3 regions of the Pedobacter sp. AW31-3R genome follow, and region 2 is predicted to be linked to each of the others. Evidence: riboswitches for the same ligand, from Rfam matches in the RefSeq annotation. Region 2 holds a riboswitch; each other region holds the start of a gene.
What was found. Region 2 has a riboswitch for S-adenosylmethionine ahead of ACSBL2_RS18140 (O-acetylhomoserine aminocarboxypropyltransferase/cysteine synthase family protein). Riboswitches for the same ligand answer to the same signal wherever they lie in the genome.
Positions count from the first base shown of each region.

Region 1: linked by a shared signal. The riboswitch ahead of metH (methionine synthase) and the one ahead of ACSBL2_RS18140 (O-acetylhomoserine aminocarboxypropyltransferase/cysteine synthase family protein) in region 2 are both predicted to bind S-adenosylmethionine.
Region 3: linked by a shared signal. The riboswitch ahead of ACSBL2_RS06915 (cysteine desulfurase family protein) and the one ahead of ACSBL2_RS18140 (O-acetylhomoserine aminocarboxypropyltransferase/cysteine synthase family protein) in region 2 are both predicted to bind S-adenosylmethionine.

Region 1 is NZ_CP197475.1:5,863,931-5,874,465, reverse strand. Features, by position in the region: gene ACSBL2_RS23970 (homoserine kinase) at 1-409, shown strand, start outside; gene thrC (threonine synthase) at 422-1,744, shown strand; gene ACSBL2_RS23960 (META domain-containing protein) at 1,914-2,351, opposite strand; gene metF (methylenetetrahydrofolate reductase [NAD(P)H]) at 2,434-3,390, opposite strand; gene metH (methionine synthase) at 3,484-7,143, opposite strand; SAM riboswitch class I at 7,267-7,375, opposite strand; gene ACSBL2_RS23945 (Bax inhibitor-1/YccA family protein) at 7,498-8,247, opposite strand; gene ACSBL2_RS23940 (hypothetical protein) at 8,300-8,872, opposite strand; gene murQ (N-acetylmuramic acid 6-phosphate etherase) at 8,872-9,687, opposite strand; gene ACSBL2_RS23930 (S41 family peptidase) at 9,929-10,535, shown strand, end outside.
Region 2 is NZ_CP197475.1:4,407,986-4,418,520, reverse strand. Features, by position in the region: gene ACSBL2_RS18145 (homoserine O-acetyltransferase family protein) at 1-188, opposite strand, end outside; gene ACSBL2_RS18140 (O-acetylhomoserine aminocarboxypropyltransferase/cysteine synthase family protein) at 231-1,541, opposite strand; SAM riboswitch class I at 1,794-1,906, opposite strand; gene ACSBL2_RS18135 (trans-sulfuration enzyme family protein) at 2,071-3,189, opposite strand; gene ACSBL2_RS18130 (hypothetical protein) at 3,253-3,747, shown strand; gene ACSBL2_RS18125 (phytoene desaturase family protein) at 3,885-5,378, shown strand; gene ACSBL2_RS18120 (phytoene/squalene synthase family protein) at 5,362-6,198, shown strand; gene ACSBL2_RS18115 (hypothetical protein) at 6,201-6,707, shown strand; gene idi (isopentenyl-diphosphate Delta-isomerase) at 6,704-7,231, shown strand; gene ACSBL2_RS18105 (sterol desaturase family protein) at 7,215-7,682, shown strand; gene mqnE (aminofutalosine synthase MqnE) at 7,786-8,982, shown strand; gene ACSBL2_RS18095 (histidine phosphatase family protein) at 8,975-9,598, shown strand; gene ACSBL2_RS18090 (menaquinone biosynthetic enzyme MqnA/MqnD family protein) at 9,610-10,335, shown strand; gene mutS (DNA mismatch repair protein MutS) at 10,435-10,535, shown strand, end outside.
Region 3 is NZ_CP197475.1:1,676,857-1,687,391, forward strand. Features, by position in the region: gene ACSBL2_RS06895 (MFS transporter) at 1-464, opposite strand, end outside; gene ACSBL2_RS06900 (sugar phosphate isomerase/epimerase family protein) at 688-1,662, shown strand; gene ACSBL2_RS06905 (SDR family NAD(P)-dependent oxidoreductase) at 1,788-2,567, shown strand; gene ACSBL2_RS06910 (phytanoyl-CoA dioxygenase family protein) at 2,880-3,686, shown strand; SAM riboswitch class I at 3,995-4,095, shown strand; gene ACSBL2_RS06915 (cysteine desulfurase family protein) at 4,152-5,306, shown strand; SAM riboswitch class I at 5,723-5,819, shown strand; gene ACSBL2_RS06920 (peroxiredoxin family protein) at 6,006-7,268, shown strand; gene ACSBL2_RS06925 (peroxiredoxin family protein) at 7,369-8,688, shown strand; gene ACSBL2_RS06930 (YceI family protein) at 8,728-9,372, shown strand; gene ACSBL2_RS06935 (cytochrome-c peroxidase) at 9,475-10,431, shown strand.

The sequences.
Region 1 (10,535 bases), 1.5 Mb from region 2:
TGTATACCCGGAAGTAGATGTACCTACTAAAGATGCCCGTCAGATGATCCGTTCCAAAGTATTGCTGAAGGATGCTGTAAAACAATGGGGGAATGTAGCCGGACTCGTGACAGGTCTGTTTATGAAAGACTACGATCTGATCGGCCGCAGTATGGTTGACGGATTGGTAGAGCCAACACGTTCTATCCTGATCCCTGAGTTTTACAAAATGCGCAGTATCGCTATGGAAATGGGAGCCATAAGTTTCGGAATTTCGGGTTCCGGTCCTTCTGTTTTTGCCCTCACCAAAGACGAGGGGACAGCGCATTTAATCACACAGGCGCTTCAAAAATTATTAAAAGATATCCAGATAAACAGTCTCTCATTTGTATCATCGGTGAATAAAAAAGGACCGGTAGTACTTGATTAAAACATAATACTGATGAAATTATACAGTACCAATAACCCTGATTTGAGGGTAGATTTCCAATCTGCTGTTTTTAACAGCATGCCTTTGGATAAAGGCTTATATATGCCAACTTTCATTCCTGTGCTTGATGAAGAGTTTCTTCAGCACCTGGATCGGTATACCCTTCCTGAAATTGCCTATAAAGTAGCTTCCGCATTACTTCAGGATGATATTCCGGCAGATGACCTGAAAGCGATCATTGATGAGGCCATCAATTTTGCTGCTCCTGTACAGCCATTGGATGACAATACCTATGTCTTGGAGTTATTTCATGGGCCATCACTGGCTTTTAAAGATTTCGGTGCACGTTTTATGAGCCGTATCATGGGCTATTTCCTGAAGGAAGATGAAGCTTTGCTGGATGTACTTGTGGCTACCTCAGGAGATACCGGAGGTGCTGTGGCTCTGGGATTTCTTGGTGTTCCCAATACCAGGGTAACGATCTTATACCCCAAAGGAAAAGTGAGTGATATTCAGGAGCTGCAATTGTGCAGCAACGGACAAAATATCAGGGCGATAGAAATTGATGGCACCTTTGACGATTGCCAACTGTTGGTGAAACAGGCTTTTGCTGATGAAGAGCTGAACCGTAAAATGAGGCTTACTTCAGCCAATTCTATAAATATTTCCCGCCTGATTCCCCAGACGTTTTATTATTTCAATGCCGTAGCACAGCTTTACAGGGCAGGGAAGAGAAAAATCGTATTTTCTGTTCCGAGTGGGAATTTCGGAAATATTGCTGCCGGATTACTGGCTTATCAAATGGGACTGCCGGTTTCACAATTTATTGCGGCCACGAATGTAAATGATACTGTACCACGTTTCCTTGAATCGGGTGTGTATGAAACGCGGCCATCTGTACAGACTTATTCCAATGCGATGGATGTAGGTGCACCAAGCAACTGGGTGAGGATTATGGACCTGTTTAAAGGCGACAGGGATAAGGTGAAGGAATTGGTAAGCAGTTTCCGTTACACTGATGAAGAGACGGTTAAAGGGATTACGGACATCTATTCTGCATTTAATTATATTGCTTGTCCACATACTGCAATTGCATGGCTAGCTATTCAGGACTACCGTAAGCAGTATCCGGATGTAGCGGGAACATCTGCATTTGTATTCCTTTCTACTGCCCATGCGTGTAAGTTTCCTGATATTTTCAATGCGGAGATGGCGGCCAAAATTGATATCCCTGAGCAGGTGGAAGTCCTAAAAAGCAAGACTAAACAGGCAACAGCGATGGAGGTCGATTTTTCAGCCTTTAAAACTTTTTTGCTGACAGCAGATGAGGCCTAGGCAGTTGTTGTAAAGCAGGTAATGCATTGAAGAGGGTGTATCATTTTCACATGGTCACCCTCTTTTTATTGTTTTTACTTATTTATCCCTTGGTTTCACACCTACACCCTTAGAAGGTATTTTCAATTGTTCCGTCCTCATCCACTCCTTTCAATATGGGTAGGATAGCTTATTTTATCTTTCTGAAACGCATGATGGCAATATCGCCACTCAGGAAATTAAGCGTAGTATCGCCTGTGATGGTATATTTATTTACTTTCTTTAGTGTTTCGAAGAAGATGGCTTCTCCTTCACCTGGGCACGCCATTTTTGTGGAAGCCAGAGGTTCATTAAAGCTAATGGAGGTATCATCTGCCACGAGCTTGCCTGAGAAGCCGTTACAGCTACTGTTTCCGCTAACCCTCTTTCCCTGTATATCAAATGCCATTTGCGGTATCTTTCCCGGGTATAAACCGTTAAACGCTATCCTTGGGCCGGAAATATAATCCAGTTGCCAGGTACCGCCTAACTTTGATAAATCAGAACTTGCTTCAACAGCATTCTTCAGCGTATTGCATGCTGAAAGCGTACTGAGTATAGCAAGAACTAATATTGCCACTTTTCTCATAACCTTTTTCTTTAAATAGGTAATGTAGGAAATGTACAAAGAATCTGCCAAAAATAATAGTTAAAGATAAATTAACCTGATATTAGAATATAGCGCGGGCGATTCGTTTTGTCGGTTCCGGATTTCCCATGGTGTAGAAATGTAATACCGGGGCACCCATTTCCCTTAATTCTTTACCCTGGTTGATCATCCATTCGATACCCACTTCTTTCACCTCTTTTTCATTCTTACAGGCTTGTATAGCCTCACTTAAGGCCAGGGGAATATCCAGGTGAAAGGTTTTTGGTAAACTCATCAGTTGCTTGCTGTTGGTGATCGGTTTAAGTCCCGGAATGATAGGTACCATGATTCCATTTGCCCTGCATTTGTCTACAAATTCTTTATATTTATTGTTATCAAAAAACATTTGTGTGACAATAAAATCTGCACCCATGTCGACTTTAAGTTTAAGGTATTTAAAGTCGGTATCCAGGTTAGGGGATTCAAAGTGTTTTTCAGGATAACCGGCAACACCGATACAGAAATCAGTTTTTTCCGAGCTTTCCATATCATCATGCAGGTAACGGCCATTGTTCATATCCCCTACATGTTGTACCAGGTCAGAAGCATAGGCATGTCCATTTGGTGTCGGAATAAACATGCTGTCACTTTTCCGGGCATCTCCACGTAGAACAAGTACATTGTCTATCCCTAAAAACTGCAGGTCGATCAGTGCATTTTCTGTTTCATCTTTAGTGAAGCCCCCACAAATTAAATGCGGGACAGCATCTACCTTATATTTATTCATTATCGCAGCGCAGGTAGCGACAGTACTTGGGCGTTTCCGGTAGGCTACTTTTTCCAGCAATCCATTTTCATGCTGTTTATAAATATAATCTTCCCTGAGATAGGTGACATCTATAAATGGAGGATTAAACTCCATTAAAGGGTCAATTGCATCAAAAATACCTTTAATACTTTGTCCTTTAATAGGCGGTAATAATTCAAAAGAGAACAGGGTTTTACCCTTTGCGTTAATAATATGGTCGGTGATTTTCATCAGTGAAGGTTTCTTTTTAAAGGTGATGAAGCGATCATCAGCAGGTTCATTGTATGGGTAGGTGGTATGCTAATGGCGGTTTCATGGTATAGGTTAATAGGCTAAATTAGGGCTAAGCCATCTTTCGGTATCTTCGAGTGACATTTCTTTACGCAGGGCATAGTCTTCTACCTGGTCTTTGGTGATTTTACCAAGGCCGAAATACCTGGACTGCGGGTGTGCAAAATAGAATCCGCTGACTGCTGCGGTAGGGTACATGGCAAAACTTTCTGTCAGACGCAGTCCGATTTTCTTTTCCGCACCCAGCAACTCAAAAAGGGTTTCCTTTTCGGTATGATCCGGACAGGCCGGATATCCTGGGGCAGGCCGTATACCTGCATATTCTTCTTTGATCAGGTCTTCATTGCTGAGCTGCTCATCCTGCGCATACCCCCAGTATTCTTTACGTACCAGCTCATGCATACGCTCAGCAAAGGCTTCCGCCAGGCGGTCTGCCAGAGCTTTTGCCATGATGCTGTTGTAATCGTCATGATTGGCTTCAAATTCAGCGACCAGCTCATCGCAGCCGATACCTGTGGTTAAGGCGAACCCCCCGAAGTAATCCTGTACTCCCGATTCTTTTGGGGCAACAAAATCCGATAATGCATAATACGGTTGTCCTGCGACTTTTTCCGCCTGTTGTCTGAGGGTATGTATGGTGATCGCCTGGCCTTCAGCTTCCAGCAGGATATCATCACCGACAGCATTTGCCGGCCAGAATCCAATGACAGCTTTTGCCGTCAATAACTTTCCATCCACAATTCTTTTTAGCAATACCTGTGCATCATCGAAAAGCTTTTGGGCCTCATCACCTACTGATTTATCATTGAATATTTTCGGATAACTGCCCCTCAATTCCCAGGTATGAAAAAATGGTGTCCAGTCGATGTAGGGAACGAGTTCCGTCAGCGGGTAATCTTCAAAGGTTTTTGTTCCGGTGAAAGCAGGGGCAGGAGCCACGAGTGCAGGGTCGATCTGAAATTTATCTTTCCTGGCTTCTTCAATGGTTTTGAAACGCTTGTCTGACCGTTTATTTAAATGGGCTTCGCGTGCCTTGTCATATTCCTCCCTGATGGTATCCATATAAGCCACACGTGCATCTGGGTTCATCAGTGTACTGCACACCGTAACACTTCTTGAGGCATCAAGTACGTGGATTGCTGCACCAGAGTAATTCGGGGCTATCTTTACTGCAGCGTGAATTCGGGAAGTTGTTGCTCCGCCAATCAGCAGTGGCACCGTAAATCCTTCACGTTCCATTTCTTTGGCAAAATGAACCATTTCATCTAATGAAGGGGTAATCAGGCCACTCAATCCGATGATATCGGCATTAATTTCTTTGGCTTTTTTAATGATTTCCTGTGCAGGCACCATGACCCCAAGATCAAAAATCTCAAAGTTATTACAGGCCAGTACGACCCCGACAATATTTTTTCCGATATCGTGCACATCTCCTTTTACAGTGGCCAGCAATATTTTTCCAGCGGAAGAACTCTGGTCACCATCCGGATTATCCAGCTTTTCCTGCTCAATAAAGGGGAGGAGATACGCTACGGCTTTTTTCATGACACGTGCAGACTTCACCACCTGTGGCAGGAACATTTTTCCGGCACCAAAAAGGTCGCCTACAATATTCATCCCATCCATTAAAGGGCCTTCGATCACATGAATAGGGCGTGGATATTTCTGTCTTGCTTCTTCCACATCGTCATCCAGGTATTCTATAATTCCCTTAACTAGGGAATGGGATAAACGCGATTCCACGGATTCTTTTCTCCATTCCTCGTCTTTTACGAGTTCTTTGCCTTTAGATTTTACGGTTTCAGCGAAGTCTACCAGACGTTCGGTAGCATCTTCCCTGCGGTTTAACAATACATCTTCTACGCGTTCCAGCAGCTCTTTCGGAATAGCCTCATACACTTCCAGCATTCCGGCATTCACGATACCCATTCCCAGGCCCGCTTTAATGGCATGGAACAGAAATGCAGAGTGCATGGCTTCACGAACGGTATTGTTCCCTCTAAAAGAGAAGGAAATATTGGAAACCCCGCCGCTAACTTTCGCATAGGGGAGGTTCTCACGGATCCATCTCGTGGCATTGATGAAATCAACCGCATAATTATTGTGCTCTTCGAGACCGGTTGCAACGGTTAAGATATTCGGGTCAAAGATGATATCTTCCGCAGGGAAGCCAATTTCATCTACCAGAATATCATAAGAGCGCTTACAGATCTCTTTTCTGCGTTCAAAGTTATCTGCCTGTCCGTTTTCATCAAAAGCCATGACCACCACTGCGGCACCATAATTCATGATTTTGCGGGCACTGTCCCTGAATTTTTCTTCTCCCTCTTTCAGCGAAATAGAGTTGACGATACCTTTTCCCTGCAGACATTTCAGGCCGTGTTCAATAACGCTCCATTTAGAGGAGTCGACCATGATCGGCAGTTTAGAAATATCCGGTTCTGAGGCAATGAGGTTTAAGAATTTCGTCATTGCCGCCTCGGAATCGAGCATTCCTTCATCCATATTCACATCGATCACCTGGGCTCCGCCTTCCACCTGCTGGCGCGCAACGGCAAGGGCCGCTTCATAGTCACCACTCAGGATTAATTTGGAGAATTTCGGGGATCCGGTAATATTGGTCCTTTCCCCAATATTGACAAACATGCTTTCCGGAGTGATGGTTACCGGCTCCAGTCCGCTTAAACGCATGTAACGTTCCAGGACAGGTATTTTTCGTGGGTTTATATGTTTAGCTTTGGCAGCGATGGCAGCGATATGCTCTGGTGTGGTGCCACAACAACCACCTACAATATTTACAAATCCATGCTGAATAAAATCATCTACCAGTGTAGCGGTTTCATTGGGCATTTCATCATAGGCACCAAATTCATTCGGCAGACCGGCATTCGGGTAGGCAGAGACAAAACATCCCGCCTTTGCGGAAAGTTCTTCAATATGCGGCCTCATATCTTTGGCACCTAAAGCACAGTTAAAACCGATACTTAAAGGTTTTGCATGGACAACAGAATTCAGGAATGCCTCTACCGTTTGTCCTGAAAGTGTTCTTCCGGAAGCATCGGTAATGGTTCCGGAGATCATGATCTCTATTTTACGGCCAATCACTTCCTCATATTTTTTGATGGCAAAAATCGCTACCTTGGCATTCAGTGTATCGAAAATGGTTTCAATCAGGAGCAGGTCTGCACCGCCATCTATTAAACCTTTAACCTGTTCGTAATAGGCATCATGAAGCTCATCAAAGGTTAGTGCCCGGTATCCCGGATCATTGACATCAGGAGACAGAGAGAGTGTCCTGTTTGTAGGACCTATAGCACCGGCTACATAACATTTACGGCCAGGGTTGGCTGCCATAAATTCTGTTACCGCTTCTTTGGCAACTCTTGCTCCTTCATAGCTCATCTCATAGTCCAGCTCTTCCATCTGGTAATCGGCCAGGGAAATGCGTTGCGTACTGAAGGTATTGGTTTCAATAATATCAGTACCGGCTTTCAGGTATTCAAGGTGTATAGCTTTGATAATATCAGGGCGGGTGATGTTCAGCAGGTCATTGTTCCCTTTCACATCACATGGGTGGTTTTTAAAACGCTCGCCCCTGAAGTCTTCTTCTGTAAGGACATAGCGTTGTATCATGGTACCCATAGCACCATCAATAATTAATATTCGCTTTTCTAACTCTTCTCTAATGCTCATTATATCAGTTAATGCGTAGGCTTTTGTACAGGCGCATGTCCATTTGTTTTGAATGACAATAGATGATGCGAAGTAAAAAGGTACTAATATAGGCTTATGAGAATTCCGTGATGGACCGACTCTAACTTATCTTTCAGGAACATACATGATGTTCGAGTAGAATGTAGCACCTTGTAAGCACAGGTTGCTAAGACATCGTTGGGTCTAATCCCTCCGTCTTTCTTTATAAGCGAATACAAAAATGCAATAAAGAAAAATCAATTCCAAGTATTAGCGGGTTAAACCCCATAAAATTGCGAAAGCCACGCAAAACTGCGTGGCTTTCGGTATCATATACTGTAAATTGTCGTGTGACTATTTTCTTCCGCCAAATATTCTCAATAAGAACAGGAAGATGTTCAGGAAGTCAAGGTACAGGGATAAAGCACCCATGATCGCTAATTTCTTGCTGTCATCAGCTGCGATGCTATCGCCGTTTTCTTCGATGCCTGCACCAATTCTTTTTAGTTTCTGCACATCATAAGCGGTTAAGGCAGTAAAGATTGCCACACCTACGAAGCTCATGATATAATCGAAGGTTGAACTTTGAAGGAACATATTCACCACACTCGCAATGATTAAACCTACTACACCTACCATCAGGATAGGGCCGAATTTACTCAGGTCAGTATCTGTGGTATAACCAAGGACTGCCATCAGGCCGAAGATACCAGCAGCAGCGGCAAAACAGCCGATAACTGATCCTGTGGTATAAATCAGCAGGATAAAGCTTAAGCTCACACCGGTAAGCAAGGAGTATAGGATGAAAACCCCAATCAGTGCACTATAAGACATTTTACTTAATCCGGCACTCATGAGTAAAACCAATCCCAGCGGAGCGAACATCGCTACGTAACCCAATATTGATAATCCTTTACCATCAGCCTTAATCAGGTAACTTAACATTTCGGGGGTATTTGCCATGTAAACCGAAGCTACAGTTGAAATACCTAAAGCGATAAACATCCATAAAAACACGTTAGCAAAGAATTTTTTCGCTACTGCGCCTGTCTGATTTTCTACAAATACGGACTTTTCTGACCAGTTATAATTATTGTTATCCATTTCTTTTTAAAATTATATTTAAATATACAAGTTCTATTGATCTAAGCAAAAGTTATGCCCCTAGTCTTTTTGTCAGAATTTCTTCAACTTTCCTGAAAAACTGTAAGGGTTTAAGTGTCCTCCATGCCAAATCGTCAAGTTCACCACCAAAATTGATATAGTAATCAATGTTGCTGCTCCTGAATTCCTCAATCACATGCGGGTTAAAGTTGATTCCTGAAATCCAGCCGTCTTCCACATCCTGGAACCACTCTTCATAATAGCTGTCTTCTTCCGAGGAATGGTAGTTCAGGATATTTTCTCCAATAAGAATAAACTTATTGATGCCTTCATCTATCATGAGTTCCAGGATTTCACGTTTCAATAGCATAATATCATTTGAAATGGCATCATTCCATTCCCCTATGAATTCTATGATTGCATAGCTGTGGTCATAATCTACATAAAGGACTTTGATGTAAAGGGTGGAAGAGCCGAAATCGTCCCACTGGGGATGGATTAAGAAATTATACAGCTGCTTATCGAAGTAAAACTCTGAATATTCCGTATTGAAAAACGGAGATCGCGGATCTTCGGCGGCAATATAGTCGTCGCGCCAACGGTAATAGGGTTCTATTTCGTGCATTATTCTTTTGTTTTAGTGCCGGCCAGTACTGCTTTTCTTACACTTCCATAACGGATCAGTAAGGCTTCGGCCTCCTGGTAAGCAATATTTAATTCATTCATCACCATTTGCGTTCCCCTGTCCACCAGTTTATGGTTGGTTAACTGCATATCTACCATTTTATTGCCTTTCACGCGGCCCAACCGAATCATTACCGTGGTGCTGAGCATGTTGAGGACAAGCTTTTGGGCTGTTCCGGATTTCATCCGGGTGGAGCCTGTCAGGAATTCTGGTCCCACAACCACTTCCACCGGGAATTCACTGGCTGCAGCTACCGGACTACCTGCATTGCAGACAATACACCCCGTGAGTACCTGCTGCGCAGCGGCTTTTTGTAATCCACCGATCACATAGGGAGTTGTGCCTGATGCGGCAAGCCCCACCAGACAGTCTTTTTCATTGATATTAAATTCGCTCAGGTCGGCCCAGGCCTGCTGATCGTCATCTTCTGCATTTTCTACCGCTTTCCTGATGGCTTTGTCACCTCCGGCAATAATGCCGACAACCTCATCGAAAGGCACACCAAAAGTAGGTGGGCACTCAGAGGCATCAACCACGCCCAGACGGCCACTGGTGCCTGCACCAATATAAAAAAGACGTCCCCCATTTTTCATTCTTTCCGCAACTGCAGTCGCCAGCTTTTCAATTTGTGGGAGACATTGTTCTACAGCGAGTGGAACCGTTTTATCCTCATTATTGATGCTTCTGAGGATATCCATTACACTCATCTGGTCAATGTCATGGTATGTTGAGTCCTGTTCGGTTACGCGTATCATAGTTTTATTTTGAGTTTATCCTTCAATTGTGAAAAAAGCTGAGCTTCCTCCCAGGTATAGCTTTGTAAAAATCGTCAATTTCTTTTTAATCATGAAATCTGAATACAAAACTACAGATGAAAAAGGGAACTCCGTTGATTATCAGTGAAAATGAGTTGGATTGAAAAAAAACAAAATATAAATACGAACGGTTAATTAATAATGACACTGTAATTTTATAGCTTTGCAAAACAGCTCATCCATGAAACCAACTACCCGTCAAAATCTTTTGATAGCCCTTACGTATTCTGTCACTTTAATTGGCGGGATGTTCTTGGGTTACAAGTTTTTAAAGGATCAGGGCTTCACTTTTGAGCGTAATGTACAGTTTGCTGACAACAATGCTGAAAAGGTGGATCAGATCATTAACCTCATCAACAGGAATTATGTGGATGAAATTAATGCAGACACCCTGAGCCGTGGGGAGATTGATAGCCTTTTGCACCAGCTCGACCCGCATAGCGTTTACCTGCCGCCAGCTACAGCTGACGAACAAATGGAATTACTTGACGGAAGTTTTGATGGGATAGGCATAGAATATTATGTGCTGAAAGATACCTTACTCGTGACCAATGTCATTAAAGACGGTCCAGCCTTTGCTGCGGGATTAAAACTTGGAGATAAAATCCTGAGGATTGACAGCCTGTTTGTCAGTGGAAAACACCTGCCGCGCGAAAAGATGATCGGAAGGATTAAGGGACGTAAGGGAACGTCTGTACAATTACTGGTGCTGCATTCCGGGAATACTTTGCCGGTATTAATGAATATTAAACGTGGACGTGTGAATGTGAGCAGTATTGATGCCGCTT
Region 2 (10,535 bases):
CCAAATAAGCCTTCCCACCAGTCCAGTACATCTGCATTCGCCGTAAGTGCATGGCAAGCCCAGATGACATTGTCTTTTTTGGCATTCAGTTTTCCATAGGTATGGTAGGCAACCTGCAACCCACGTAGTTTTTTTCCGTTCTCCAGTTTAAAAATCTTCGTGTGTTGGTATGTGTGTGTAGATGACATTGTTGTTGTATGCTTATGCTGTGGTCTGCTTAATTGTATATTTTATAGGGATGCCTGAATTTTTCCAAAGGCCTGTTCTAAATCCGCAATGATATCATCAATATGTTCTATACCTACAGAAATACGTAACAATTGTGGGGTGACACCCGCGGCAAGTTGTTCTTCTTCATTCAGCTGCTGGTGCGTGGTGGCAGAAGGCTGAATAATTAGGGTTTTTGCATCACCAACATTGGCCAGGTGACTGATCAGTTCCAATGCATCAACAAATTGAATAGCGGCTTCTTTTCCTCCGTTAAGTTCAAAGGACAATACGGCACCAAACCCATTTTTCAGGTATTTTTTTGCATTGATATGGTAGGGGCTGCTTTCCAGTCCCGGATAATATACTTTGGCCACGGCCTCGTGGTTTTGCAGCCATGTGGCCAGTGTCAGGGCATTGTCCACATGGCGCTGCACCCTTAAGGATAAGGTTTCCAAACCCTGTAGCAGCAGGAAGGAATTGAAAGGCGCCAGTGCAGGCCCGAAATCACGCAAACCTTCTACCCTTGCACGGATAATGAACTGAATATTTCCAAAATCGCTGTTTAATCCGAATACATCATTGAATACCAGTCCATGGTAACCTTCTGAAGGTGTAGTAAACTGTTTAAATTTACCATTTCCCCAATTATAGGTTCCTCCGTCAACAATCACTCCGCCAATACTGGTACCATGTCCGCCAATCCATTTGGTAGCAGATTGTACCACCACATGTGCACCATGTTCCAGTGGTTTAAACAAGTATCCGGCAGCACCGAAAGTATTGTCTACGATTAAAGGAAGGTCGTGTTTTTGCGCAATCAATGCGATTTGCTCAAAATCAGGAATACTGAAAGAAGGGTTTCCTATAGTTTCCAGGTAAAGTGCCTTGGTGTTTTCGTCGATTTTTGATTCGATTTCCTGAAAATTGTCAGGATTGGCAAATCTAACTTCGATACCCAGACGTTTAAAGGCAACTTTAAACTGGTTGTAACTGCCTCCATATAAATGAGAAGAGGAAACGAAATTGTCCCCTGCTTCAAGGATATTGTTTAATGCAATAAACTGGGCTGCCTGTCCCGATGCCACGGCGAGTCCTGCAATTCCGCCTTCCAGTGCTGCCACACGTTTTTCAAAAACGTCTGTGGTAGGGTTCATGATTCGGGTATAGATATTTCCAAACTCTTTAAGGGCGAATAAATTTGCGCCGTGTTCAGAGTTTTTAAAGCCGTAAGAAGTCGTTTGGTAGATAGGTACGGCTCTGGATCCTGTTGTAGGGTCTATTTCCTGGCCGGCATGAAGTTGAAGGGTTTCGAATTTATAGTTAGCTGACATGATTTCTGTGTTAAATTTAAATTTGTTTGTGGGCTAGGGGAGTCCCGGCAGATATCCGCTGGATATGGCGTAAGGACATAGCGTACCTCTTCATAGAGGCCTTCCTGTTGAATTAAAGAGACAAGGGAAGATTTCTAAACTAGTCTATGCAACAGCACATATGCATCATTACACAGTGTTGCAGGGTATTGAAATTTAAATAAGGATGTCCGCTGTATGGCGATTGAATGCGTTTTCTTTTCATTTTGCTTTAATTTATCTTTCCAGAAAGCAATAGGCTAACTGGTCAGGAATTGGCACCTTCTCCTTTCGGGAGGGTTGCCAGTGGGTCAGGGAGCCTGTCTCTCGCCACTTCTTTATAAATCAAACCTTTTTTTGGAGGGTTGACTTGAATAGCTTTCGCTATGATGTTACAAATGTAGATTTATTATGTTAATCTTCAAAATTTTATTCTGAAAAATAGATAAATATTTGAAGATTAACATCATAATTGTTTTTACCGGTTGGTGCAGAGCAGCGGAATCAGTCTTTATTCGCCTAAAGCGTGCTCAAAATCGGCTATAATATCGTCGATATGCTCAAGTCCTACAGATATCCGAATTAAATTCTGTGGCGTTTTGGTGCCAGGGCCTTCCACGGAAGCGCGGTGTTCAATAAGGCTTTCCACCCCACCCAGACTGGTGGCCTGAGCAAACAGTTTTACCTTGTTCACTACTTTCTTTGCATTTTCAGCATCTCCCTTGATCAGTACAGATAACATGCCGCCAAATCCGCTCATTTGTTTCTTGGCAATTTCATGCTGCGGATGTGAAGGTAAGCCCGGATAATAAACGGCTTCAATTTTTGGATGCTTTTCAAGATAAGAAGCGAAAGCCATTCCGTTTTCATTGTGTCCCCTCATCCGGTAAGCCAAAGTTTTGATACTTCTCAACAGCAGAAAGCAGTCGAATGGAGAGGGAACAGCTCCGCCAACCTGTTGAATATTCCTGATTTTTTCCCAGAATTCATTCTGTGCGGCAGTAACCAGTACCCCGCCAAGAACATCACTGTGTCCGCCAATATATTTGGTGGAGGAATGCATCACAATATCTGCCCCATGTAAAATCGGACTTTGAAAACTTGGGGAAGCAAAAGTACTGTCACAGGCCAGGATGAGCTGATGTTGATGTGCAATTTCCGCCAGTGCCGCAATATCAGTAATCTTTAACAGGGGGTTGGATGGTGTTTCGACCCAGATCAGTACGGTATTGCTCTTTATATAGCTTTCCACTGATCCGGAATCTGTAAGGTCTATAAAATCTATACTGAGTGTGTCCTTAAAAATAGAAAGCAGCTGCTTTTTAAATCCCCAATACATATCATCAGGAGCAATGATGTGGCTGCCCGGAGCCAGGGCCTGAAAAATGGCCATGCCTGCGGTATTGCCGGAAGAAAATGCACAGGCATCGGCTCCTTTATCCAGTTCCGTGAGTACTTTTTCCAATGCAGAGCGATTGGGATTGCTGACACGGCTGTACATATGTCCGCCAGGATAACCGCCATTTTCATCCCTGAAGAAGGTTGTAGATAAACTTATTGGCTGGGTGACATCGCCTGTGGCACTGTGTGTTAAATTTCCAGCGTGTATAGCAATTGTTTCTGTATGCATAGAATTTAAGTTTTTTATTTTTTTGGCAGGATTTATGTAAGTTGATTCGAAAAATACAAGTATATGAAAAGAATATTAGTTATAGCTGCCATTTTATGTAGTTCATTAATGGTGTTACAAAGCTGCTCTTCTACCAAAAGCAGTTCTGGATCAACAAGTTTAAGAAGGGGTGCGGTTACAGGGAACTGGGTTTTAAATGATATTACCTTTGAAGGTTTACCGGCATCCAGTGTAAAATCTCTTTTTGACGAAGCTTCCTACAAATGTTTCATTGGAAGTACATGGAATTTAACCAACAGTGGCAACGGAACATACATGTTGCCTGGAACAGCGGAATGCCCTGCAAGAACGCAGAATATCTTCTGGTCTGTAAGTACTGCTGATGAAACCTTCCAGTTTAAGAAATTATATGAAGGTGACAAAGCTAAAAATGTAAGTGAAGGGTACAGGATTATTCTTTCTGCAGCAACCGGCGATAACCTGGTATTGAAGTCACCTGTAGAATATGGCAGCTCGCCTGCATATATCGTTTTGAACTTTTCTAAAGCAGCAAAATAGAAAAATACACACAGATTTTATAAGGCCAGCTGATCAGCTGGCTTTTTTTATGCCAATTCTGGTATAAAATGACTATTTTAATGACCTTCATCATATTTTGTCCGATGAATTTATTTATGGTGGAAAGATTCTGATTTATGGCAAAAATTTCAATTATTGGTAGTGGTTTTTCTGGACTGGCAGCGTCATGTTTTATGGCGAAGGCAGGGCATGAGGTAAATGTGCTGGAAAAGAATGAAAGTATTGGGGGCCGGGCAAGGATGTATAAAGCCAATGGTTTTACTTTTGACATGGGGCCCAGTTGGTACTGGATGCCGGATATTTTTGAAAATTTTTTCTCGCAGTTCGGAAAATCTGCGGGCGATTATTATGAACTAAAAAAGCTTGATCCCGGGTTTCAGATTATTTTCGCTGAAGGGGAGGTGATGGAAATACCCGCAAGTGTGGATGAACTGATGGAAGTCTTCGAAAATATCGAGGCGGGCAGTGCAGACAAATTGCGTAAATTCCTCAGTGAAGCTGAGTTTAAGTACCAGGTAGGTATGAAAGACCTGGTCTATAAGCCTGCCTTTTCCTGGATGGAATATGCGAATATGAATGTCATTAAAGGCATGCTCAATGCCAATATTTTCAGTTCGGTCAGCAGTTATGTGCGCAGCTATTTCAAAGATGAACGTCTTGTTGCGCTGATGGAGTTCCCCGTGTTGTTTCTGGGAGCCATGGCGAATAAGATTCCTGCACTTTATACGATGATGAACTATTCGGCTATTGTACAGGGCACATGGTATCCGGTGGGGGGCATGTACCAGATCGTGAATGGAATGAAAGACCTGGCTTCTTCACTCGGGGTTGAATTTCAGACTGGGATACAGGTCAGCCATATTGAAGTAAGCAAGGGCCTGGTTTCCGGATTGCAGACCAGTGCCGGGCAGCAATATACGGATGGTTTGATTGCTTCGGCTGATTATCACCATGTAGAACAGCAACTGCTGGAAGAAAAATACAGGAACTACAGTTCCTCCTATTGGGATAAAAAAACATTTGCACCCTCCTGCCTCATTTACTATGTAGGCGTAAGTAAAAAACTGGGTAAACTGCTTCACCATAACCTCTTTTTTGATGCTGATTTCAAGCAGCATGCTGAAGCGATCTACACTGAGCCGCGCTGGCCTGACCGTCCGCTTTTTTACACCTGCTGCCCTTCAAAAACAGATGATACTGTCGCACCAGAGGGAATGGAAAATCTATTTATCCTTGTTCCTGTAGCGACAGGGTTGAGCGATACGCCCGAAATGCGGGAACATTATTTCGATGGGATCATCAGGCGTATGGAGACCTATTGCGGAGAAACTTTCAAAGAACAGATTACCTATAAGCGGACGTACTGCATCAACGATTTTGTCAATGATTACAATGGCTGTAAGGGAAATGCCTATGGCCTTGCCAATACCCTTAGTCAAACGGCAGTGCTGAAACCTTCCCTGAGAAATAAAAAAATAAAGAATATGTTTTATACAGGTCAGCTGACTGTCCCTGGTCCCGGTGTTCCGCCAGCGCTGATCTCCGGTCAGGTAGCAGCCGCTGAATTAAATAAGTTTTTACAAAAATTACCGCATGAAACACCTGTTTGATCATATCTCTATTGCCTCCAGTATCCTGGTGACCAAAACGTACAGCACTAGTTTTTCACTGGGCATACGTTGCCTGCACAAAAAATTTCACCACGCCATATACAGTATCTATGGCTTTGTGCGGCTGGCGGATGAGATTGTAGATTCCTTTCATGGTTTTGATAAAATGGAACTGCTGGAGGAGTTTAAAAAGGCGACTTATAAGTCTGTTTCCCAGGGGATAAGTCTTAATCCTATTTTAAATAGCTTCCAGCGCGTTGTGAATACGTATGCCATCGACAATGAACTCATCGATTGTTTTCTGGCCAGTATGGAAATGGACCTGCAGGAGACTTCCCATTCTGAAGGATCATATGATGCCTATATCTTGGGTTCGGCGGAGGTAGTGGGTCTGATGTGCCTGCGGGTGTTTACGGAGAATGATACCGCCCTGTATGAGCGGTTGAAGCCCGGAGCCATGAAGCTTGGATCCGCTTTCCAGAAGGTTAACTTTCTGCGTGACATGAAAAATGACTATGAAGTGCTGGGCAGGGTCTATTTTCCAAAAGTAAACTTCGGTGTGTTTTCAGAGAAAGAAAAAAGAGAAATAGAAAAGGATATAGAGCAGGATTTTACGGCGGCTCTGGCAGGCATAAAACAATTGCCACGGTCTTCCCGGTTTGGTGTCTATGTGGCCTATATCTATTATAAAAGCCTGTTTAATAAAATTAAGTCGGTATCTTCGGACAATATAAGGTCTGAGCGCATCCGTATACCGAATGTAAAAAAACTCGGATTACTTGCAGGTTCTTATGTGAAGCACAGTTTCAGAATGATATGATAATGGCACTCCTCTTTTTAATGGTATTTGGTATTCCTGGTCCTACTCCTGATCTTTCCTCCTGCAGGAAATTACTGGACCATGCTGTAGAAGATAAAAAAACAGCACTTAAATTCTATGAGCAATTGAAAACAGCAAAGAAAGAGGGTGATCCCGTATTGCTGGGCTTCCGTGCCATGTCTGAATTTTTAATGTGTAAACACCTGATCAATCCCTTCAGCAGGTTAGCTCATTTCCATAAGGGAAAGGAGCTACTGGAAACTGCTATTCAGGAAAATAATACGCACCCTGAACTGTTATTTTTCAGGTTGAGCACACAAAGTAACCTGCCCGCTGTTTTAAAATACAATGGGAACATTGAAGCTGATAAGAAGGCGCTAATTGCGTTTTTAGTAAATTATAACGGGAAGGTGCAACCTGACCCGGTATTGTATCAAAGAATTAAAACATACCTGCTGTTGAATAAGTACTGTAGTTCAGCGGAAAAGGCCAGAATAAAAGCGTTATGATGGAAGAACACGTCATTCTTGTGAATGAACAAGACCAGGAAACAGGAACCATGGAAAAACTGAAGGCACATCAGCTGGGGGCATTACATCGTGCCATTTCCGTTTTCCTCTTTAATGACAAGGGAGAAGTCCTGCTGCAGCAACGCGCAGCAGAAAAATACCATTCTCCATTAAAATGGACAAATACCTGTTGTACACATCCCAGGCCTGGGGAGGATTTAAATGTCGCAGCGGTAAGGAGGTTGGTAGAGGAAATGGGAATAAGGGCTGAACTGACCTGGCAGTATAGTTTTATTTATAAAGCCGAACTGGATGGAGGCCTTACAGAACATGAACTGGACCATGTATTTTTCGGGAAGAGTGAGGCTATTCCGGTTCCAAACAGCGAGGAAGTGGCCGCATGGAGATATTTAAGCCTGGAAGCCGTTGAATCAGAAATGACAGCACAACCGGACAGTTATACAGAATGGTTTAAAATTATGTTGAATAGGATAAAGAAAATTCGCGATGAACATATTGATTAATATTGGGATTGTACTGCTTACTTTTTGTCTCATGGAATGCATCACCTGGTTGACGCATAAATACATTATGCACGGTCTTTTATGGGTTTTACATGATGACCACCACAATAAGTCACCTGCATTTTTTGAGAAGAACGATTATTTCTTCGTGATTTTTGCAGTCATCTCCATGGCATTTTTTATTTGTGGTACTTTTATCACCGACCTTGGCTTTCTCTTTTATATCGGTATAGGGATCACCCTGTATGGCTTTGCTTATTTTGCTGTTCATGATATTTTTATCCACCAGCGGTTCAAGCTGTTCAGCAGAACAGATAACTTCTATTTCAGGGCCTTGCGCAAGGCGCATAAGGTGCACCACAAACATCTGGGTAAGGAAGAAGGAGAATGTTTCGGCATGTTATTCGTGCCGATCAAGTATTTTAAAGAAGCATTAAGAACTAAAAAATAAAGGGCAAGAAATTACCTTTTACATAACCCTGACAGCTTAAATGACTTGTATCACGGTCTTCTGTCGATTTTATCTTACTTTTGACCTATAATAAAAATCACAGATGGATACTATTGGAAAACTGGATTTTCTATTGAACGATACCAGCCTCGATCAGTCGCTGAGGGATATTGCCCTTAAAGTTCAAAATGGAGAGAGAATTACCTTCGATGAGGGTGTTTATTTATATGAACATGCTGAATTGGCATATCTTGGTGTCTTAGCCAATTCTATCAGAGAGAAAAAACACGGCGACAAAACGTTTTTTAACCGTAATTTCCATATTGAGCCGACCAATGTATGCGTGTACAGCTGTAATTTCTGTTCTTATTCCAGGTTAATTAAAAACCGTGATGAAGGATGGGAAATGAGTGTGGACGGCATGATGGATGTGCTGAAGAAATATGATGGTGAACCGGTAACGGAAGTACATATTACCGGCGGCGTTGTGCCTAAACAGAACCTCGAGTTTTATGCCGACTTTTTCAGACGTGCCAAAGCACACCGGCCTGACCTGCATATTAAAGCCTTAACTCCGGTGGAGTATTATTATATCCTCAAAAAAGCGAAGTTAAGCCATTATGATGGAATGAAATATTTCAAGGAAGCTGGTCTGGATTCTATGCCAGGTGGCGGAGCGGAAATTTTCCATCCGGAGATCAGGGAGAAAATTGCCCACGATAAATGTAATGCCGAACAATGGCTGGATATTCATGAGCAGTCCCATAAACTGGGAATGCGCTCGAATGCGACCATGTTGTATGGCCATATCGAACAGTTCTGGCACCGGGTAGACCATATGGAGCGCCTGCGCCAGCTGCAGGATAAAACCGGAGGTTTCCAGGCTTTTATTCCCCTCAAATTCCGTAACCAGAATAACCAGATGGAAAATATTCCGGAAGTGTCTGTGGTGGAAGACCTGAGGAATTATGCAATCGCCCGTATTTATATGGACAACTTCGACCATATTAAAGCCTATTGGGCAATGATCAGTCGTCAGACTGCACAGATGTCTTTAAACTTCGGTGTGGATGATATTGACGGTACACTGGATGATACCACAAAGATCTATTCCATGGCCGGTGCAGAAGAACAAACACCAGGCATGAGTACCAAAGAACTGGTGACACTGATCAAACAGGTGAACAGACAGCCTATAGAAAGAGATACGTTATACAATGTGGTGACCGACTACACCGATTTTGTATTTGAAGAGCAAGCTAAACCCCAGTTTTATAAGTTACCGGTAATCAATGGATAAGGAAATATACGTAATTCGTCATGGCGAAACAGCATTTAATAAATCAGGCAGGATTCAGGGCAGGGGCATCAATAGCGACCTAAATGATACAGGACGTGAACAGGCTGCGGCATTTTATTCCCTTTATAAAGATGTTCCCTTCGAAAAAGTCTATACCTCTGCCTTAAAACGTACGCAACAAACCGTACAGGGCTTTATTGATGCCGGAATTCCATGGGAAGCACATCCTGAAATTGATGAGCTGGCCTGGGGAGAACTCGAAGGGCAGCATACCAGTGAAGAAACGATAGGAGCTTTTAAAGATATTACTGAAAAATGGCAGGCTGGCGATTATGATGCGCATTTTGCAGGCGGGGAAAGTCCCAATGATGTATCCCTTCGCTTGCAGCAGTTTATTCAGCTGATCAAAAGCAGGACGGATGAAAAACTTATTCTGGTTTGTATGCATGGCCGCGCCCTGCGTTTACTGATGTGCCTGCTTAGCAATAAGCCTATTTCCGATATGTATGATTTCCCGCATTTGAATACCGGTTTGTATAAACTGGATCTCACCGCCGGGGTGTTTACCATTCTCGAAACCAATAATACCGATCATTTAAAAATTCCGACCCTTTAAAATTATTATAATTGGATAAGATTAAAATTTCTGCTGTCTCTTATACGAATACGAAGCCATTTCTTTATGGAATCCAGCATTCAGCAGTCCTTGATAAAATAGAGTTAAGTTTAGATATTCCGAGTGATTGTGCTACAAAAGTTATTGATGGTACTGTGGATCTCGGATTGATCCCCGTAGCGGCCATTCTGAATGTTGCCCAGCCCCATATCCTTACTTCTTATTGTATTGGTTCTGTGGGTGCAGTGAATTCGGTGTTCATTTTTAGCAGTGTACCCGCGAATGAGATTAAAACCCTGCGCCTGGACAGCCATTCCAGGACCTCAAATAACCTGGCGAAAGTATTGCTGAAGTTTTATTACAAGCAGGAAGTTACCTTTACTACGGATGCAAATGCGGTTACCGATGCTATTGTGCTGATCGGCGACCGTACTTTCGGAAAAAAGGAAGATTATGCCTATGCCTATGATATGGGGGAAGAGTGGATGAAATTCACCGGACTTCCTTTTGTATACGCGGCCTGGGTAGCCAACAAAACTATTCCGGAAGATTTTATAATGGAGTTCAATGCCGCCCTGGAACTGGGTCTTTCACAGCGCGCTGCCCTTATCAGGGAGTTACCGGTGAATCCGGTGTTCGACCTGGAAGATTACCTCATGAACAAATTGGATTTTGAGCTCAGCGATCAGAAAAGAAAGGCACTTGACCTGTTTTTATCGTATATCAGGCAGCTGTAGGTCTGATAGATTCCATCGGTAAACATTTTAAATTTTAAAAAAAAGAGTAAAGCTATAAGGTTACATAGTATATTTACACTTTTGTAAAGTAAATATATTTTGGCTAAAGATAATACGAAGGAAACACCCTTAATGCAGCAATACAATGCCATCAAAGCAAAGTATCCGGGCGCATTACTGTTGTTTAGGGTTGGGGATTT
Region 3 (10,535 bases), 2.7 Mb from region 2:
ATGAAACCCGCGAGGCTCCATACCCCGTGAAAGGAAGCCATAATTGGTTTAGGGTACAAGGCTTCGGTAGCAACAGCCTGGGTGTTGACCGATATGTTGGTTGCATTACTGGCCAGACCGAAGACAATCAGGCACAAAACCAGCTGGTAGGCATGGGTAACCATACCTAGGCTGATCAGGGTTAAGCCATAGGCCGAAAGGGCAATGGCAAGGACTTTACGGCTGCCGATTTTATTTACCGCCCAGCCAGACAGGGGGAGGGATAACATTAAACCTACCGGCAGGGCGAACAAAACAGCGCCAAGCGCAGCATCTGATAAGGAAAGGTTCTGCTGTATCGTTGCAATACGCGACGCCCAGCTGGCAAAAACCAATCCTGCCATAAAGAACATAGCAGCAACAACTGCCCTGATGATGTTTTTGGAATAAGATTTTTGCGGTGGTATTGCGTTGGCTGGCGTCATAGGGATGGGGTACTTTTTTTATTTTGGATAATTGATGTCAATTTCGGGTCTATTCACAAAATAAGGGATTAATTGTAGATTATCCCATTTTTAAATGCTGCTCATACGATTTATGTATTATCTTTAAAGCTAGTGATGACGCCAGCAGGTGTATTCATTTCGTTACCTGCCCTGAATAGCTTATAAATTTCAGTGGTTTATTTTATTTTAGTGTAAAAAAAATATGGAAAACAGAAGATCATTTTTAAAAAAAGCAGGTCTTTTGGGATCTGCAGCCATGGTTGCCGGCCCATTGATGTCAAACGCTATGGATGTCTTTTCAGCAGCGCCTAAGGTCCGTGAAATCGGACTTCAACTCTATACCCTGAGGGATGCATTGTCTAAAGATGCACGTTCCACTATAGAGAAGGTTGCCGGAATCGGGTATAACCATGTGGAAACTTTTTATGGATACAAACCCGGCGAAGCGGCCAGTTACTGGGGTTTAAGTTTACAGGAACTGAAAACCCTGCTGGATGACCTTGGGCTTAAAACATACAGCGGTCATTACCAGCTGAATGATTTCCTAACCCTAGGCAATGGTGATGATACTGCGCTGAAAGCACAGCTGGAGATTGCCTCTGCATTGGGACAGAAACACCTGGTGGTACCCGTGCCACCATTTACACTGGTTGATAAACTCAGCAGTGCCGATTTTGAATTTATGGCTGCACAGCTGAATAAAGCTGGGGAGCTGTCAAAGGCTTCAGGCATTCAAATGGGCTACCATAACCACTTCTGGGAATTCAGGAAACTGGATAACGGACAAAGGGGATATGATATCCTGTTAAAAAATACGGATCCGGCACTGGTTTCTTTTGAGATGGATCTTTTCTGGATAGAAAAATCGGGAGTGAAACCATCAGCTTATTTTAAAAGCAATCCCGGAAGATTTCCCATGTGGCATGTGAAAGATATGGATAAGGCTTTAACGGCGCCAATTACTGGTGGAGAGTTGGATAAGTCGCCTTCAATGGATATCCTCAAATCTATCGGGTATACAGAAGTAGGTACCGGAGCCATCAATTTCAAAGATATTTTCAAAGCACAAAAAGAAGCTGGCCTGAAATACATTTTTGTAGAGCAGGATGTCATTAAGATAGATCCTTTTGTGAGTGTGAAAGACAGTTATAACTATGTGAAACAGCAACTGGTGTAACAAGGACATAAAATTTAAATGGGGAACCAGGCTTCCCTGAATTCAGCGCAGGATAACAATGGCATTCCAAAGGATGAAGATCTATTGTTGTCCTGCGCTGAATTTTTAATGCTGGTGTGGATACTATGGAAGAATATGCTTTAATAACCGGTGCGAGTAAGGGAATCGGAAAATCTATCGCCACCTTACTGGCCGTAAAGAAATACAATTTATTGCTGGTCGCCCGGTCGGGAGAGGAATTGGCCCAACTAAAAGAAGACTTAACCGCTGCATATGCCATTCAGGTTGACCTGCTGGCGATTGACCTCTCTATGCCTGGTGCTGCACTGGAGGTGGCAGATTGGTGCAGGGAGAAGGCCTATACGGTCTCCATCCTGGTCAATAACGCAGGATTTGGATTGTGGGGGAACTTTGATCAGTTGTCGATTGATGAGCAGTTGAACAGCATACAGTTAAATATCAATACGGTCACCGAACTCACGTTCCGGCTGTTGCCCTCACTCCGGACTTGTCAACAGTCCTATATACTGAATATTTCCAGCACAGCTGCTTACCAGGCGCTGCCAACCCTTGCGGTATATGCTGCGACCAAAGCCTATGTGCTCTCTTTCAGCCGTGCGATCCGTATGGAACTGCAGCATACTTCGGTATCTGTGACCTGTATCAGTCCGGGTCCGGTGGCTACCGGTTTTGCAGAACGGGCCGGACTCTCTGTGATTAAGGATTTGGCAGAGAAATTTAATATGGATCCTGACCAGGTCGCTGCCTTTGCCTTAAAAGCCATGTTCAGTAAGAAATCAGAGGTTATCCCCGGTTTCACCAACCAGGTATCGGCTTATGCCAACCGTTTTCTTCCCAAAGCGATCATTGAGCGGGTTGCCGCCAGCCTCTATAAAACCCGCTAAGCTGCCGGGGATATTTTCGCTATTTTGTTCATGGTACTGTGAGACAGTGGTATATCCTGCTATTATTTTTAAATATTTTTTTAAAATAATAGCAGGATATAAAAAATATTTTATATGTTTGTTTAATGTCTACCAAAATGGTAGTCTTTATGAAAGAAATGATCAACAACAGCACACCTACCCACTCTTGTAAAGCAATGCTTCAGCTGATGAAGTATATGCAGGGCTGCTGTTGTTAATCCTGCAGATCTTCCCGATCTAAATTTTCTTTAAAAAAATCAATCCTACTTCTCATCTTTTAATCCTATAACCATGGCAAATTCGTACCCTGGATTCTCTTTAGGCGAATCCTTAACCGCAGAACAAAAGTCCTTTTTTAACACCAATGGATTTATCCATTTCAAAAATTTCATTACCCCGGAAACGGTAGATTCTATTGTCAAAGCCTCCCTGGAGGTGCAGCATAACTGGATTGAAAAAGGGGTAGATAAGGTAAATGGTGTACCTATAAAATATGGGCAGGACCTGGATGGTTCTACCCTGGTACAGCGTTTTGCATTTATCAACCAGCACCATTCTACCTTTAGCGGATTATTACTTGACCCACGTCTGAAAGGGTTATTTGAGCTGGCAGGTGCCGATGCCCGGCTGGGTGAAAATGAAAAAGACGGCATGGTGTTCAACCATTATGTAAATGGCCCGGATAGCAAGTTCACAAAAATGGGCTGGCATACTGACGGACTGCGTGATTTATTCTATGGAAAAAAACTGAACCCAATGCTGAATGTCGGTATCCACCTGAGTAACCTGAAACCGGAGAACGGGGGATTGCGGATTATTCCGGGCACCCATAAACAGAACCTTTACCAGATGCTGTTCAGAAAGAAATATTTCATGGACCATGACAATGACCCGAATGAAGTGGCCATTGTGCCTGAAGCAGGTGATCTTACCGTGCATGATGGCCGTTTGTGGCATCGTGTGGCACAGTCGTCTATTGTTGGTGAACAGAGCCGCAGGAGGGTTATCTATATTCCGATCATCGCGGGGAAATATGCACCTAAAAATGAGCATAGTCCAACTGTGTTTTATCAGCGGTTTGCAGGTTTAGTTAAATAGGGGGGATTCCATATGCTTTTTTTAATTGTGGTTAACTACCTGATCAGATCGGGAAGGTTAAACAAACCCATTCTTTTCTGCCGGAATACCTATAAAAGGCTGTCTTTAAAATGACCCTGCTTTTTACGCCTGAATGAAACCGGGAATGCTGTTTTTTTCCTGAGCGTCAGTGTATATATCTGGTCTTTCTTGTTTCCCGGGAGCTGCAGCAGCCCTGGAAAAAGAAGAATAAAAAAAATTGAAATAAAGTCTACTTATTTAGTATACTATTTGTACATTTGTTTTCAACAAGAGTTCTTAAATTTATTTACTTATCCAGAAAGACTGAGGGAAAGGCCCTGTGAAGTCTTAGCAACCTGTGCTATACAAGGTGCTAATTCCTTCTGCCGTTGAGGTGGACAGATAACAATCGCTATCAGATTTTGCTGGATAAGTCATACTTAATCAATTTAATCCAGATAGAAAATGAAGATTTACCTTGACAATGCAGCGACCACCCCTTTAAGCAGAGAAGTTTTTCAGGCTATGGAGCCTTTTATTTTCGAAAACTTCGGTAATCCCTCTTCCTCGCATTCCTACGGGAGGCAGGCAAGGAAGGCTATTGAAGAATCCAGGAAGACAATTGCTGATTTACTGAACACCAACCCTTCACAGATTATTTTCACTTCCGGTGGTACGGAAGCTGACAATACGGCGATCATTTCCGCTATCCGGTCTAATGGGATTCGCCTTGCCATTACTACTCCTTTAGAACACCATGCCGTATTACATACCCTGGAATCCCTGAAACGTACAGGGGAGATCGAGTTGGTCTACCTGAGTCATGACCATAAAGGAAACTTGTCTATCCGGGAACTGGAACAATTGCTTTCTACCGGGGACAGGGCATTGGTATCCATCATGCATGGAAACAATGAAATTGGGAACCTTAACGAAATTGAATCTATTGCTGAAGTCTGTTGTAGGTACGACGCTATATTTCACACCGATACGGTACAAACCATGGGACAATACCGTTATGATACCCAACAATTGCAGGCAGATTTCCTGGTTGGTTCTGCACATAAGTTCCATGGCCCAAAGGGAGTAGGTTTCCTTTACAGCAGCGCGGCCAGTCAGATTACCCCTTTAATTAATGGAGGTGCCCAGGAACGAGGACAAAGGAGCGGTACAGAAAATGTCTCCGGGATTGTAGGACTGGCAAAAGCCCTTGAGCTAAGTTATGCCAATGCCGGGGTTTACCATCAACATATCACCCATCTTAAACAGAAAATGATAAAGGATTTATTTTACAGGATTCCGGGAATCAGATTCAACGGAAATTCAGCAGAGCACAACAGTTTGAAAACGGTGCTGAGCGTTTCATTGCCCGATCAGGCAAACGGACTTTCACCCATATCTTATCTCGACCAGCTCGATATCTGTGTGTCAGGCGGCAGCGCCTGCACCAGTGGATCCGGTTCGCATGTGTTAAAGGCTCTTGGAGACCAGCAGGGACGCACCACCATCCGTTTCTCTTTCAGCAGGTACAATACTGAAGCAGAAATTGATGAGGCAGTGAACCAGCTGGCCAATCTGTATGTGCATGAAACACTCACTGAAATGCGTGCAGTCTGCTAGAATCATATTTTAATACCTTGATATACATAGGTATAACAATTAATACTACTAAATTAGTAGTATTAATTGCAGAAGTGATTTATCCTTCTTATATTTATAAAAAATAATTGACAAAAAACTAAAACTCTCATTATGATATCCATCATACAACTTCCTGAAAGCTTTCTGAAATCTTACTCAGATAAAGTCATGCGTTGTTGTTGTTGCTCCTAAACCAAAATCATGGCTTCCTCCTAAAAAGGTTATTCTTTCAAATATTCTTATTTAAAATCCTGGTACCCCGGGGCATTTTGATAGAGTATTATGGTGGTCATGTATTCTGGTCAAATAAGTTGCCGGGGTATCAGGAAGGCGCCTAACTAATCACCACCACTAGTTAGGTTTTTACTCTAATTAATCACCACCATTAATTAGTTGATTTATACAGAAGAAGGGAGAGTCAGTCTCGTTGAACTTCTAGCAACTTTCCGTAGGAAAAAGTGCTCAAACTGATCTGGAAACAGATTATAAATTAACCCATAACAGGTTACACTTCGTTTCATGTGAATCCATGTATAGGCTCAACCGGTATTTGCCGGAGGGTATTGTGCTGGATCGGCCTGGACAGGAAAACTTGTTATTAAAAACTATTAAAATATAGTGTTTAAATTAATAACGATGATGATGAAAACTACAATTTCCTCGAAAATTGCGTGCCTGATGACCTCAGTAGTCCTACTGGGGGGAACGGTATCCGCAAAAGATTCAAAGCCTTTTCCGAAGGAAGGAATATGGCGTGGTGTGTTTAGTGTAAGTGAATCGAAAGTTCCGTTTAATTTTGAATTTAAGGGCAAGGATCCGAAAACAGCCGTGTTGACACTGATCAACGGGTCGAGGCGTGACGATTTTCATGTGGAGCGTCTTGGGGAGGATTCTATCTATGTGAAGATGAATACCTATGATGCTGCACTTGTGGCAAAACTGGAAGATAATGGTACACTGACCGGGGAATACCGGAGTCTGGTTCCTGGATTCAGGGGCAATTCTTTGCCTTTTGTCGCAGAATACGGTAAAAATTACCGGTTTGTAGCCCCTGGAAAGGAGGTGGCACCCAGCCATGATATTTCCGGTAAATGGGAGATTAAAACCTATACCAAGGAAGCGGTGCCAGCCTCTATTGCTTTACTGAAACAGACCGGCAATAAACTGACCGGAGTAATTATGACCGTAGTAGGCGATACGCGGGAGCTGGAAGGAACAGTACAGGGCGATGAGTTTGAATTGTCGGGATTTACCGGTCCCAGTCCTTTTATTGTCAGGGGTAAGATCAATGATGACAACAGTATCTCCGGAGAACAGGGATTTGGAATCTATAAGAACCTGAAGTTCGACGGACAACGCAATGAGAAAGCTGAACTGCCGGATCCCTACAAACTGACTTTCCTGAAAGAAGGATACAAAAAACTGGACTTTACTTTTCCGGATTTGAATGGAAAAAAAGTCTCCCTGAGTGATGACAAGTATAAAGGTAAAGTGGTGATTATAGAGACGATCGGTACCTGGTGTCCGAACTGTACCGATCAGACCGTTTTCCTTGCCCCATGGTTCAAGAAGAACCAGAAGCGTGGGGTGGAAGCCATCGCTATTGGCTTTGAGCAAAAAGATGATCTGGAGTATGCAAAATATACACTGGGCGTGCTGAAAAAGAAATATGGAATTACCTATGATGTTCTTTTCGGCGGGATTGCCGATAAAAAAATAGTTGCTGAAAAACTGCCGGCACTGAATAAGTTTGTTGCTTTTCCCACAACGATCATTATTGACAGGAAAGGTGAGGTGAGGGAAATTTATACCGGATATACCGGAACAGTCACCGGTAAATATTTTGAAGAGTATGAGAAGAAATTCAATAAGGTACTGGATGAACTGATTGCTGAACCGGTGCCGGAACTGGCTTCTGCCAGAACGGTCAACGGAAAATAAGGAATATTTAAGTTCTGTTTTAACAAATATTTACAGTCTATTTTAACCCATTTAAAGGTTTAACCGGTTGGTTGACCTACACGCTTAATCTCTTTTTGATATGAAAAATCATGTGTATAAAATACAGGTGCTGGCCCTTGCTACGCTTATTTCTTCCTCTTCACTGGCCTTCAGCAAGCACCCGGATGATCCGAAGGGAAACAGGAAATTTATTAAGGAAGGCATCTGGCGGGGTGTTTTCAAAGTAAGTGAAAGCGAAGTGCCTTTTAATTTTGAGCTGAAAGGTAAAGATGCAGAACATGCCACGTTTACGCTGCTCAATGGAACCAGGAGAGATGATTTCCATATCCAGTACCTGGGTAAGGATTCACTTTTCATCAAGATGAATACCTATGATGCTGCGCTGGTGGCAAAGATTGAAAGTGATGGTAAGATCAGTGGTGAATACAGGAGCCTGGTTCCGGGACTTCGGGGAAATGCCTTGCCTTTCACAGCAGAGCAGGGGAAATCTTACCGTTTCGTAGAGCCGGGTAAAGATATCGCACCTGCAGCGAACCTGAGCGGAAAATGGGAGTTCAAAGGTTTCTCTAAAGAAGCGGTGCCGAATAAGGTAGCGATACTGAAACAGGTAGGCAACAAACTGACCGGTGTCATCATGCAGGTGACCGGCGATAGCCGCGAACTGGAAGGAACAGTACAGGGCAATCAGTTTGTCCTCTCCGGATTTAGCGGGCCAAGTCCGAAAATCTACAGGGGAACCATCAATGAAGACGGAACATTATCCGGTGAAATTAGTCAGGGGATCTATGACAATCTGAAATTTACCGGCGTGAAAGACGGGAAAGCGGAATTGCCGGATCCCTATACACTCACTTCCCTGAAACCAGGATTGAAGAAGCTGGCTTTTACTTTTCCCGACCTGGATGGAAAGCCTGTTTCCTTAACAGATGAGAAGTACAAAGGGAAAGTCGTGATTGTAGAGCTGGTAGGTACCTGGTGCCCGAACTGCACTGATCAGACCATCTTCCTGTCGCCATGGTTCAATAAAAATAAAGACCGTGGGGTAGAGGCCATCGCTATCGGTTTTGAACAAAAGGATGATCTTGAATATGGCAAATATACCCTGGGTAAACTGCGCGATAAGTACAATATCAAGTATGATATCTTGTTCGGGGGACTGGCTGACAAGCGTCTGGTGGCAGACAAGTTACCGGCCTTAAATAAATTCATTGCTTATCCCACAACGATCATTATCGACCGCAAAGGAGAAGTCAGGGAAATTTATACCGGATATACCGGTACGGTTACCGGGCAGTACTATGCCGACTATGAGAAAAAGTTCAACAAGGTACTGGATGAACTGATTGCTGAGCCGATACCTTCTGTGAGCGCTGCCAATGCCCCGGTGACAGGAAAATAATACCTAAACGATTTAAACATACCTACTAATTCTAATCACATGAAACAAATTACCACCCTGGCTGCAGCAGCAACCGTTTTTGTTCTTTCTTCTTTTACGATTGTCCATTCGCTGGTTCCGCAGCAGCAACAGGCTTATTGGGAACAGGCAGCCTCCAAAGCGGAGTCTTTTAAAGTGGATGCCACCCATAGCAAGCTGACCTGGCTGGCTAAAAAAGTTACCGGAGAACATGCCGGAACGATTAATGTAAGCGCGGGGGCACTGACTGTCGAAAACAATGTATTAAAAGGTGGCAGCTTTGACCTGGATACCAAGTCGATTACAGTGACAGATATTGAAGATAAGGAAGCCAATGGCAAATTGCTGGGACACCTCAAAAGTGACGATTTCTTTGCTGTAGAGAAATTCGGAACAGCCAGGTTCGTGATTACCTCTGCAGTTACCAAAGGGGCTGGAGCCTACCTGATTAAAGGGAATCTTACCATAAAGGGAATCACCAATGAAGTGAGTTTCCCAGCCAGTGTAACGGTAAGTAACAATAAACTGTCGGCCAATGCGAAGATTGTGGTGGACAGGACGAAGTATGACATCAAATTCAGGTCTAAAAGTTTTTTTGAGAACCTGGGTGATAAGACTATCGCAGATGACTTTGAACTCAACATTCAGCTTGTGGCAAATAAGTAAGTGTTGGTTTTATTTGGTTGGATACCGGGCAGGACATCTTCTGCCCGGTCCTTAATACACCGGATAGCATTTACATTTTTTGACCTTACAGAAGAAAATACAATGAAAAGAACCAAACTCATGATTTTTGTGGTGATGACCAGTCTGGTATTCATTATCGCCGGTTTTGGTGCGGATGACCCCGAATTGATCAACAGTAAAGAACGGCTGGGAGAGAAGTTGTTTTTTGATCCTATATTATCAAAAGATAAGTCTATCAGCTGTGCTTCCTGCCATAAGCCAGAATTTGCATTTGCCGATACCGCGGTAGTCAGCATTGGTGTAGGCGGTGCAAAAGGATTGAGAAATTCTCCTTCGGTCACCAATCTTTCCGGCCGGCCGAATCTTTTCTGGGATGGCCGCGCTTCTTCCCTGGAAGACCAGGCCTTACAGCCAATCATTAATCCTATAGAAATGAACCTGCCCATTGCCGAGGCACTGGAAAGGCTGCAGAATGATAAAACTTACGCCGTTTTATTTCAGCAGATTTTCAATGCAGCACCCAACCAGAAGAATTTGCTGCAGGCCATCGCTGCTTATGAAAGAACGCTGGAAACGGCCAATAGTCCGTACGACCGTTATATTAATGGTGACGATGCAGCCATTTCTGAAAATGCAAAACGGGGAAGGTTACTGTTTATCGGGAAAGCCAATTGTAACAACTGCCATTCCGGGGAGGATTTCACGGCCGACCGTTTTAAGGGCATTGGTTTATTCAACGGAGAAGAATTGAAAGATGCAGGCAGGTTTCAGGTGACCAATAATCCTGAGCATGAAGGGCATTTTAAAATTCCCGGACTGAGAAATGTGGCATTGACTGCTCCCTACATGCACAACGGAATGTTCAGGACGCTTAAAGATGTCATTAAATACTATAATAACCCCGATGAGGTGATCAAAAATGGAAAGAACCGCGACCTTTCCTTAAGTAAACCCCTGGGACTTACCACAACTGAAATGGATGATCTGGAAGCCTTTTTGGTTTCATTGACAGACGACAGGTTCCTAAAAAAGCCATGAAAAACATGGAGGCCTGTTAAAAAACACTACTAAATATTTTTTTAAACGAACTGATTTACAGCAACAAATGCGGTGGGTTAGCCTGGGCTATGCCCAATTTAAAC